One region of the Gottfriedia sp. NPDC058432 genome, then DNA from elsewhere that is predicted to be linked to it. Evidence: riboswitches for the same ligand, from Rfam matches in the RefSeq annotation. Region 1 holds a riboswitch; each other region holds the start of a gene.
What was found. A riboswitch is a leader RNA that binds a small molecule or an ion and turns the genes downstream of it on or off. The one in region 1 is predicted to bind S-adenosylmethionine.

Region 1 (3,289 bases):
CTAAGAATACATTTACATTATGCTTTTCAATTTTTTCACCAAGCATTTTTGCATATTCTACAGCTGGAAGCGGTAAGAATGGTGATCCGAAACATGTTGAGAATGTTACTTGTGGAGAAGTAACACCACGCTCAGTACCTGCTAATTTACTAGTAAATCCACTTAAGAAGTGGTACATAGCTTGCTCTTTTGTTAATTTACTGATTGGAGGTAATACTCCAAATGCATCAGCAGTTAAAAAGATAATTGCATGTGGATGTCCAGCAACGCTTGGCTCAATGATATTTTGAATTGCTTGCATTGGGTATGCAGCACGAGTATTTTCTGTTAAAGTTGTATCATCATAGTCAGCTAAACGGCTATCAGGTTTAACAACTACATTTTCTAAAACTGTACCAAATTTAATTGCAGAGAAAATTTGTGGCTCTTTTTCAAATGTTAAATTGATACATTTAGCGTAGCAACCGCCTTCAATATTGAATACACCATTATCTGACCAGCCGTGCTCGTCATCACCGATTAGTTTACGGTCTGCATCTGCAGATAATGTAGTTTTACCAGTTCCTGAAAGTCCAAAGAATAATGCTACATCGCCTTCGCTACCAACGTTAGCAGAACAGTGCATTGGTAAAACATTATTTTGTGGTAATAGGAAATTCATGATTGAGAAAATAGATTTTTTCATTTCTCCAGCATATTCCGTACCACCAATTAAGATTATTTTCTTTTCAAATGATACAATAACAAATGCCTCTGAATTTGTTCCATCAACTACAGGGTCTGCTTTAAATGTCGGAGCCGAAACAATTGTAAACTCTGCTTCATGTGTTGTAAGTTCTTGCTCAGTTGGGCGAATAAATAATTGATGAGCAAATAAGTTGTGCCATGCAAATTCGTTAATTACTTGGATAGGTAAACGATACTCAGTATCTGCACCAGCAAATCCTTTAAATAAGAATAATTCGTTACGATCTTTTAAGTAGTTAAGTACTTTGCTATATAATTTTTCGAATACGTCAGCAGAGATTGGTTGATTTACTGAACCCCAATCGATTAAATTTTCAACAGATGCCTCTTGAACAATAAATTTATCTTTAGGTGAACGTCCAGTATATTTGCCTGTTGAAACGCTAACTGCTCCCGTTGACGTTAAAATTCCTTCTTGTCTTGTTAGGACTTTTTCAACTAACTCAGAAACGCTTAGTTGGTTATACATTTGATTACTAGTAAGTAATTCGTTTAATTCAAAGTTTACATCAACTGTCTTCATATACTAATACCATCCTTTAAATATAATTTGTCTGCCATGTAGGTATCTCGATAAATAGTATAACACATTTATTTTAATAGTGTATACTATTAGTTGGCAAAATGTGTTATGAATTTGATTAAAAAATAAATTTGAGCAAAATTTACTTATTAAATGAAGTAAGTTATTTAAATGTAAGTATAATAATTAGTAATTTCCCATTAAATAGAAATGAATGTAGGGATAAAGTTATTGTAGAATTATGTCTAAGTTATGATGAAAATTGTTGACAAGAAAGTGAAATTTTAATATGATACTTTTCATACGGATACTCTCTTATCCCGAGTAGGTGGAGGGATACAGGCCCTACGAAGCCCAGCAACCTCACTTTTAGTGAAAGGTGCTGAACCTGATGCAAGACTATTTTTTATGTCTTGGACGATAAGAGCGAAAGGCAAATACCAAGAACCCTTTCCTCAGGTAATATTTGATAAGAGGAAGGCTTTTTTTTTGCTCAAAACTTAAATACAGTGGCAATTTCGTAATTTACACTGAGTTATCTTTATCTTAAATGGGAAACATAGGAATAGGAACAAACTTTTTATTCTTATGTTGAGAAAAAAGAGATCCGTCAATTCAATTTAGGAGGGGACTCAATGTCACAACGTCGTTTATTTACTTCAGAATCAGTTACAGAAGGACATCCAGATAAAATCTGTGACCAAATCTCAGATTCAATTCTTGATGCAATTTTAGCAAATGATCCGAATGCTCGTGTAGCAGCGGAAACTTCAGTTACAACAGGTTTAGTACTTGTTGCAGGTGAAATTACAACTTCTACTTATGTAGATATCCCAAAAATCGTTCGCGAAACAATCCGTGAAATCGGTTATGACCGTGCAAAATACGGATTTGATGCAGATACATGTGCAGTTTTAACTTCTATTGATGAGCAATCAGCAGATATCGCTTTAGGTGTAGACCAAGCATTAGAAGCTCGTGAAGGTAGCATGACAGATGAAGAAATTGAAGCAATCGGTGCAGGAGACCAAGGTTTAATGTTCGGTTTTGCTGTTAATGAAACACCTGAATTAATGCCACTTCCAATTTCATTATCTCACAAAATTGCACGCCGTTTAACTGAAGTTAGAAAAAATGAAACAGTTTCTTACTTACGTCCAGACGGTAAAACTCAAGTAACAGTTGAGTATGATGAAAACAACAAACCAGTTCGTATTGATGCAATCGTTGTATCAACACAACATGGTCCAGAAGCTACTCAAGCTCAAATTGAAAATGATATTAAAGAACTTGTAATCAAACCAGTTGTACCAGCTGAGTTAATTGATGAAAACACAAAATTCTTTATCAACCCAACAGGTCGTTTCGTAATCGGTGGACCTCAAGGTGATGCAGGTTTAACAGGTCGTAAAATTATTGTTGATACTTACGGTGGATATGCTCGTCACGGTGGTGGCGCATTCTCTGGTAAAGATGCAACTAAAGTTGACCGTTCTGCTGCTTACGCTGCACGTTACGTTGCGAAAAACATCGTAGCTGCTGGCTTAGCTGATAAAGCTGAAGTTCAATTAGCATATGCAATTGGTGTAGCTAAACCAGTTTCAATCGCTATTGATACTTTTGGTACAGGTAAAGTTTCAGAAGAAAAATTAGTTGAAGTAATTCGCAACAACTTCGACCTACGTCCAGCTGGAATTATTAAAATGCTTGACCTACGTCGTCCAATTTACAAACAAACTGCTGCTTATGGTCACTTTGGCCGTACAGATATCGATCTTCCTTGGGAGCGTACTGACAAAGCAGAAGTTTTAAAAACTGAAGCAGGTCTATAATAAAATGATTAAGGCTGAATATGGCATATGCTATATTCAGTCTTTTTTGTTTAATTAGAATTACGAATTACATTACATATAGGTATACTTAAAAATCATTTTTCATAGGTTTAAATGACTGAATTAAAGTTTGTAATGGAGGAACCTATGAAAGCGATTATATGTACAAAATATGGTCCACCAGAAG
Region 2 (3,289 bases), on a different contig from region 1:
TCCGTTATGAATTAGTTTCGTTCCAAATTGCATGCTCATCACCCCAATGCATTTTCTAAGTCATTTAATAAATCATCAATATGTTCAATTCCCACTGATAAACGTAATGTATGGTCATCTAGACCAAGCTTTCTTTTAAATTCCTCTGGCATCTCTGAATGAGTTTGTGTATGTGGATACGTAATTAACGATTCGACTCCACCTAAACTTTCTGCGAATGTAATGACTTTTACGCTTCCTAAAACCTGTTCTACTAAACTTAAATCCTTCACTTTAAATGAAATCATTGCACCAAATCCAGTTGCCTGTTCTTTAATAATTGAATACCCTTTATGCGTTGGTAATCCTACATAATATACTTCAGTAACATTTGGATGATTTTCTAAAAACTTCGCAAGTACAATCGCATTTTTTTGACTGTATTCCATGCGTAAATGCAATGTTTTAATTCCTCTTAAGATTAACCAAGAGTCAAATGGAGCTAATGTTGCACCTGTTGATTTTTGATAATAGCGAATTCGTTCATTTGTATATTCTGAATTCGTTACGACGAAGCCAGCTAGTGTATCATTATGGCCACCTAAATACTTTGTTCCACTATGAACAACTACATCTGCCCCTAATTCAATTGGTCTAAAGAAATAAGGAGTTAAAAATGTATTATCGACAATTACAATAATATCTCGTTTTTTTGCAATCTCTACTACTCTTTTTAAATCAGTTACTTTCATCATTGGATTTGAAGGTGTCTCAATAAAAATTCCTTTTGTGTTCGGTTTAAGTGCATCAAGAATATGTTCAATTTCAGTCGTATCAACAAAATTATGCTCAAGTCCATATGGCGAATAAATTTCTTCGAATAAGCGATATGTACCACCATATAAATCATCTGAAACAATTAGGTGATCACCCTTTTTAAATAAGCTTAATACTGCAGTAACTGCTGCATTTCCTGTTGCGAATGCAACGCCATAATTTGCACTTTCTAATTTTGCAACAGTATTTTCGACTTCTTCTCGTGTTGGATTTTGTAATCTTGCATAATCATATCCAGTTGACTGATGTAGACCTGCATGCTTAAATGTAGCTGATTGATAAATTGGATAACTAATTGCACCAGTTAATGGATCATACCCTTTGCTACCATGAACAGCTACCGTTTCAATCGATTTTTTATTCGTGTTTAAAGCCTCTTTTGTGTTAGTCATTATAAATCCCCCATTTTAGTCAAATAAAAAAACCACTTCCTAAAAAATAAGAAGTGGTTATGTCTGAAAATAAACATATCGCTCTTATCTTCCAGGTTTTTCACCTGCAGGATTTAGCACTTTCTAGTATTTACTAGAGTTGCCGGGTTTCGTCGGGCCAGTCCCTCCACCGCTCTTGATAAGATTATTAAATTATATTGTTAGTATATTAAAAACTCTGATAATTATCAATCGTTTTTTTTGAATTATTTAATAATTAACTCTTACTTCCATTCTTCAGGTAATAAACTTTGATAAAGTGAACTCTTATATCGATCATCAATTAGTAATAAAGTCCCTTCATCTGATTCAGAACGGATAACTCTTCCACCCGCTTGCATTACTTTATTCATACCTGGAAAGACATATGCATAATAATACCCATTTTTTCCAACCGAATTAAAATGCTCCTTTAAAATATTTCTTTCTAAACAAATCTGTGGCAATCCTACACCCACTACTACGACACCGTTTAAGCGATCCCCCTTTAAATCGATCCCTTCAGAGAATATTCCACCTAATACAGCAAACCCAACCAAAGTTTCCTCATTTAGACTATCAAACTGTAAAAGGAACTCCTCTCGTTCAATTTCAGACATACCATTTTCTTGAACGATTGTCTTTATGTTAGGGTTTTTCTCTTTAAATAAATCAACACTTTGAATTAAATATTGATATGACGGATAAAAAACTAAATAATTACCTTTTCTTTTCGTAATTTCTTTATAGACAGAATCAATTAATCTTTCTAAATTTCTTTCACGATCTTGGTATCGAGTTGAAAGAGGATCAATTGTTACTTCCAGTTGTTCTCTATGAAAAGGAGAATCGATTGAAATTGTATAATCTCGACTTTGATCACCAAGCATATCTTGAAAATATTGTATTGGCGTTAAAGTAGCCGAAAAATAAATTGTAGAGCGAAATCTTTTTATGACGTCATTCACTACTTTAGAAGGATCAAGGCAAAATAACTTTAAATGTACTTCACTTTTATATAGTTCATAGTAGCATACATAATTTTCATCAAAAAACTCCGCAATTTTGACGAAGTTAAGTGACTCAAAATATGTATCAAGTAGAATTTGTTTATTTTCGTCCTCTTCCATTTCCTGTAATTTTATTTCTACGATTTCATTGAATGTATGTAGAAGTTCTAGTAAATCACCATCTATTTCCTTTGAAACTGGGGTTACAACGTCCTTCCATTTTTTTCTTAATTCAATAAATCGCTTATTTATTTCATTTATTATGTCATAAAGTTCATCTTTTAAATTTTTATATCTATTTTTCAACTCTAAAAATTTAGATTTGAATAGACTCGCAGAATACATTTCTCTTGCACGATCAACAAGATTATGAGCTTCATCAATTAATAAAACCGAACTTCGTTTATGTTCATCAAATAATCGTTTTAACGAAACTCTAGGATCAAAAATATAATTTACATCGCAAATAATCGCATCGGAAGAATTTAATAAATCTAAAGAGTATTCAAATGGACATACTGTATGTTTGCGGGCATATTCTTCTATTTTCTCCCTAGTTAACGATTTTTCCGATGAAAGAATATCAAGAACAGCATCATTTATTCGGTCATAATAACCATTAGCAAATTCACAATAATCCTTTTGACACATCGTCTCTTCTTTAAAACAGATTTTATCTTTTGCTGTAATCGTCGTACACTTTATACAAAGTCCTTCATCTGTCATTAGCTTAAATGCTTCTTCAGCAACAGTCCTAGTAATCGTCTTAGAAGTTAAGTAAAACATTCGATTTATACTATTCTCACCAATACTTTTAACTGTCGGAAAAATAGTCGAAACCGTTTTGCCAATTCCGGTTGGGGCTACCGCAAATAAATTATTACCTTCTTGAATTGTTTGATATACCGCACCTGCTAACTTTCTTTGACCTTTTCTAAAAGAAGGAAAGGGAAAATTTAATTCTTTTATTGTCTGATTCCTTGTTTCAATATGATCGTATTTCCATTTTGCAAAAGGATAATAAATTTCCAGCATTTTGTATAAGTAATTTGT
Region 3 (3,289 bases), on a different contig from region 1:
AAATGGTACAGATCGAACAATATTTATAATGGTATTTAACAACGTAAATAAAGGTTTGTTTTCCATTATATGACCTGGCCTTGTTACAACTAGGATAATACCTAAAGGCAATCCTATGATTGTGCCAAAAATAAATGACCCTAGTACAGTTAGAAATGTATCTTGAGTTGCCTGTAAAAACTGCGGCCAAAAGAATTCCCAATTAAGCTCCATTTAACTCAACCTCCCTTACATCTATCCCCTTTTCCGAAATAAATTTAATAGCTTTTGCGCTTTCCTCTTTTGTTCCTTCTAGTGCCACAAGCAAATTCCCATAAGGTCTTTCTTGTAGCTCTGTAATCGATCCATAAAGAATGTTTAAATGAATATCGAATTTTTTAAGAACCTCCGATAATAGTGGATTGGCTGCCTTTTCACCTAGGAAGACTAATTGATAATATTTCCCCTTTGATAATGTTTTCGATAACTTAGACGGCACCTCATTTTGTAATACAGTGTTAACAAAATTCTTTGTAATACTTTTTTGTGGATTCGTAAAAACGTCGTAAACATTACCTTCCTCGACAATTTCACCATCATCAATGACAGCCACTTTATCACATAAATCACGAATTACACTCATTTCATGGGTAATAAGAAAAATTGTAAGATTATAGGATTTATTTACCTTCCTTAAAAGCTCTAATACATTCTTTGTTGTTTCAGGGTCTAATGCAGATGTAGCTTCATCACATAGCAACAGATCTGGGTCTGTTACAAGTGCCCTTGCAATTCCAACTCTTTGCTTTTGTCCCCCCGATAAGTGCCCCGGAAATACATCTTGCTTCCCTGTCAGTCCAACAAATTCAATTAATTCCATTACCTTTTCCTGAACATCCCGTTTCTTCTTTCCTTCAAGGTATAGCGGCATTGCGATATTATCAAATACCGTTTTGGCTGAAAGTAGATTGAAGTGTTGGAATACGACACCAATTTTTCTACGTGTCTTACGTAACTCTTCATCATTTAATGTCATTAAGTTCAATCCATCTATCAGAACTGATCCTTCTGTTGGCTCTTCAAGTCTATTTAAACAACGAATCAATGTACTTTTTCCCGCTCCGGAAAAGCCAATGATTCCATAGATCTCACCTTTCTCAATTTTCATATTAATATTATTTAAAGCTTTAATTGGTGGCCTTCCAGGATAAACCTTGGAGACATTTTTAATCTCAATCAAATTTCTTCCTCCAATGCAAGTTATTCCAAACATTATAACTAAGTAAACACATTCGAAAACTAGGTTTTATAATTATATTTTCTCCTTTTTCTCCTATGGCAACTCATCAAAAAACCCCCCTTCTTATCCAATAAGACAGATAAGAAGAGGGGTTATAATATATAAGCCACTTTACTTCTTATCTTTCAAATCGCTTAAACGATTTGCAGGAATTAGCACGGTATTTGTTTCGAAACAACAAACCCGTTGCCGAGGTATCGTAGGGCCAGTCCCTCCACCTCTCTGGATAAGTAATAGAATTTATTAAGTTTTTAAATTATTGAGTTCATGTTATCTCTCTTTTTATAATACGTCAAGAATTATTTTTAAGTTTTTTAGAATAAATTGTGTTTTAAAATAGCATTTTTTTTATGAATAAGGTCTTAGGTCCTTTATATTCAAATCAAAAAAACCTATTCTATATTCCATTTGAAATAGGTCAATATACTTATTTTTTGAGTTTGTATAAGCATTTCATTTAAAAGAAGACCAAAAAAGCAGACAAGGCCTCCGATAAAAGAGAACCTGTCTGCTTAATTGAATCATACCTACCATAATGCAGGCTTTACTACCATGAACCATAGCATAACCATCAATAGAACGATGTAAATCCAGATGGATCGACGAAGCTTCTGAATTAGCATTTTCTGGTCATGGGTTGGTTCACTGAATTTCCGAATGGTCGGTGAAAAGGCTCTAGCTAGGAAAAATAATGAACTCACCAAAAGAAGAATCGTCATCACAATCCAAGATGTCTTCCACGACCAATGACCCACTAGTACCAACAAAACCCCTGATCCAACCAATACATGCCCAGCATGCTTTGCCAATCTGACAGCAAACCGGAATACATCCAAATAAATCTGTTGTATCGCAGACTTTGAGGTATGCAGCTTTTTGAGTATCGGAATCAATACAAAAAAAGGGCCAATCGATAGGATTACACTAGCAATATGTATATAAAGAAGAAATCTATACAGCATGAAAATTATTCTTGGATGAGACGGAACTCATGAACCCATACCCTCATTTTTGGCAACCAAGGCATCCCAGGGTGGATTGAAAGGATCGATTGTTTATACTCTTCTACTGTCGCATAGCCTTCTTGCTTAGCATCCTCATCTGTCAATTCACCAAGGGCTTGAGAATAAACTTTTTCAACAACATACTGATTATTTTGAAGGGTCATCACTTCCCCAACATCTGCATATCTTCCGTTTCGGCGAGTAGCAGTTTTTTGTCCTGCCAATACTTTTTCAACATCCTCTTGAAGCGTAACAAGGCGTTCAATTGTACATGTTTTTGGCGGTAAAGCATTCGTTTCATTCTGATTTGTCATCTAATTCATTCTCCATTTCAATTTAAATTTATCGTAAAGACTAAAAAAAAAAACGACTAGTTCCATTTTAATTAAATTAGTACAAAATTAGCAAATTTTTATGAAAGATATTTGAAACAGCAATAAGTTACACAAGCATAGCATAAAATAACACCCTTTAAAACCAACGTTGCCTCGATCTACTTTATTGGGTTCAGTCTAATCAAATATGTGCTTTTATCTTCCCTAAATATTCTCTTCTAAAATAAACTTAGATAGATTGATTGCTTTCGCATAATTCTTAGTTTCTATGTAGTTGTTATATAATTTTTCGACATATGTTTTAAAAACAACCATATTACTTACTGACTGGAAATAGATTAAGGCTGTCTTCTCCATAAAAATATAATACTGATCGAGTTTATCCTCTATAAGATAGATTAAAAGTCGGAATAATATTTTGAATAAACTGGAGTCCAATTTTTCTGCAATAGCTTTTCCTTCATTAGCTTTTTTAAGCAAATCATTTTTCTGTAGTAAATTCCCCAAAAAACTACTTTCCAAATAGTTATACAAGTATTTAACGTATTTATAAGAAGACCGATCTACCTTATCAAGTGTCACCTTAAATAATATTTGCGCGTTTTCAAAATCTTTTCTCTTTAAGTATAAATCTGCTAAGTTATTTTGCAGTAAGATTTTTCGATCAAGTG

Region 2: linked by a shared signal. The riboswitch ahead of ACFWM3_RS04275 (trans-sulfuration enzyme family protein) and the one ahead of metK (methionine adenosyltransferase) in region 1 are both predicted to bind S-adenosylmethionine.
Region 3: linked by a shared signal. The riboswitch ahead of ACFWM3_RS13075 (methionine ABC transporter ATP-binding protein) and the one ahead of metK (methionine adenosyltransferase) in region 1 are both predicted to bind S-adenosylmethionine.

Annotation. Positions count from the first base shown of each region.
Region 1 is NZ_JBHXLC010000001.1:32,045-35,333, forward strand. It holds gene pckA (phosphoenolpyruvate carboxykinase (ATP)) at 1-1,270, opposite strand, end outside; SAM riboswitch class I at 1,583-1,697, shown strand; gene metK (methionine adenosyltransferase) at 1,906-3,102, shown strand; gene ACFWM3_RS00270 (NAD(P)-dependent alcohol dehydrogenase) at 3,250-3,289, shown strand, end outside.
Region 2 is NZ_JBHXLC010000003.1:23,891-27,179, forward strand. It holds gene ACFWM3_RS04270 (trans-sulfuration enzyme family protein) at 1-33, opposite strand, end outside; gene ACFWM3_RS04275 (trans-sulfuration enzyme family protein) at 39-1,208, opposite strand; SAM riboswitch class I at 1,290-1,393, opposite strand; gene ACFWM3_RS04280 (ATP-dependent DNA helicase) at 1,472-3,289, opposite strand, start outside.
Region 3 is NZ_JBHXLC010000011.1:70,095-73,383, forward strand. It holds gene ACFWM3_RS13070 (methionine ABC transporter permease) at 1-213, opposite strand, end outside; gene ACFWM3_RS13075 (methionine ABC transporter ATP-binding protein) at 203-1,219, opposite strand; SAM riboswitch class I at 1,395-1,512, opposite strand; gene ACFWM3_RS13080 (hypothetical protein) at 1,807-2,241, opposite strand; gene ACFWM3_RS13085 (ASCH domain-containing protein) at 2,247-2,597, opposite strand; gene ACFWM3_RS13090 (helix-turn-helix domain-containing protein) at 2,823-3,289, opposite strand, start outside.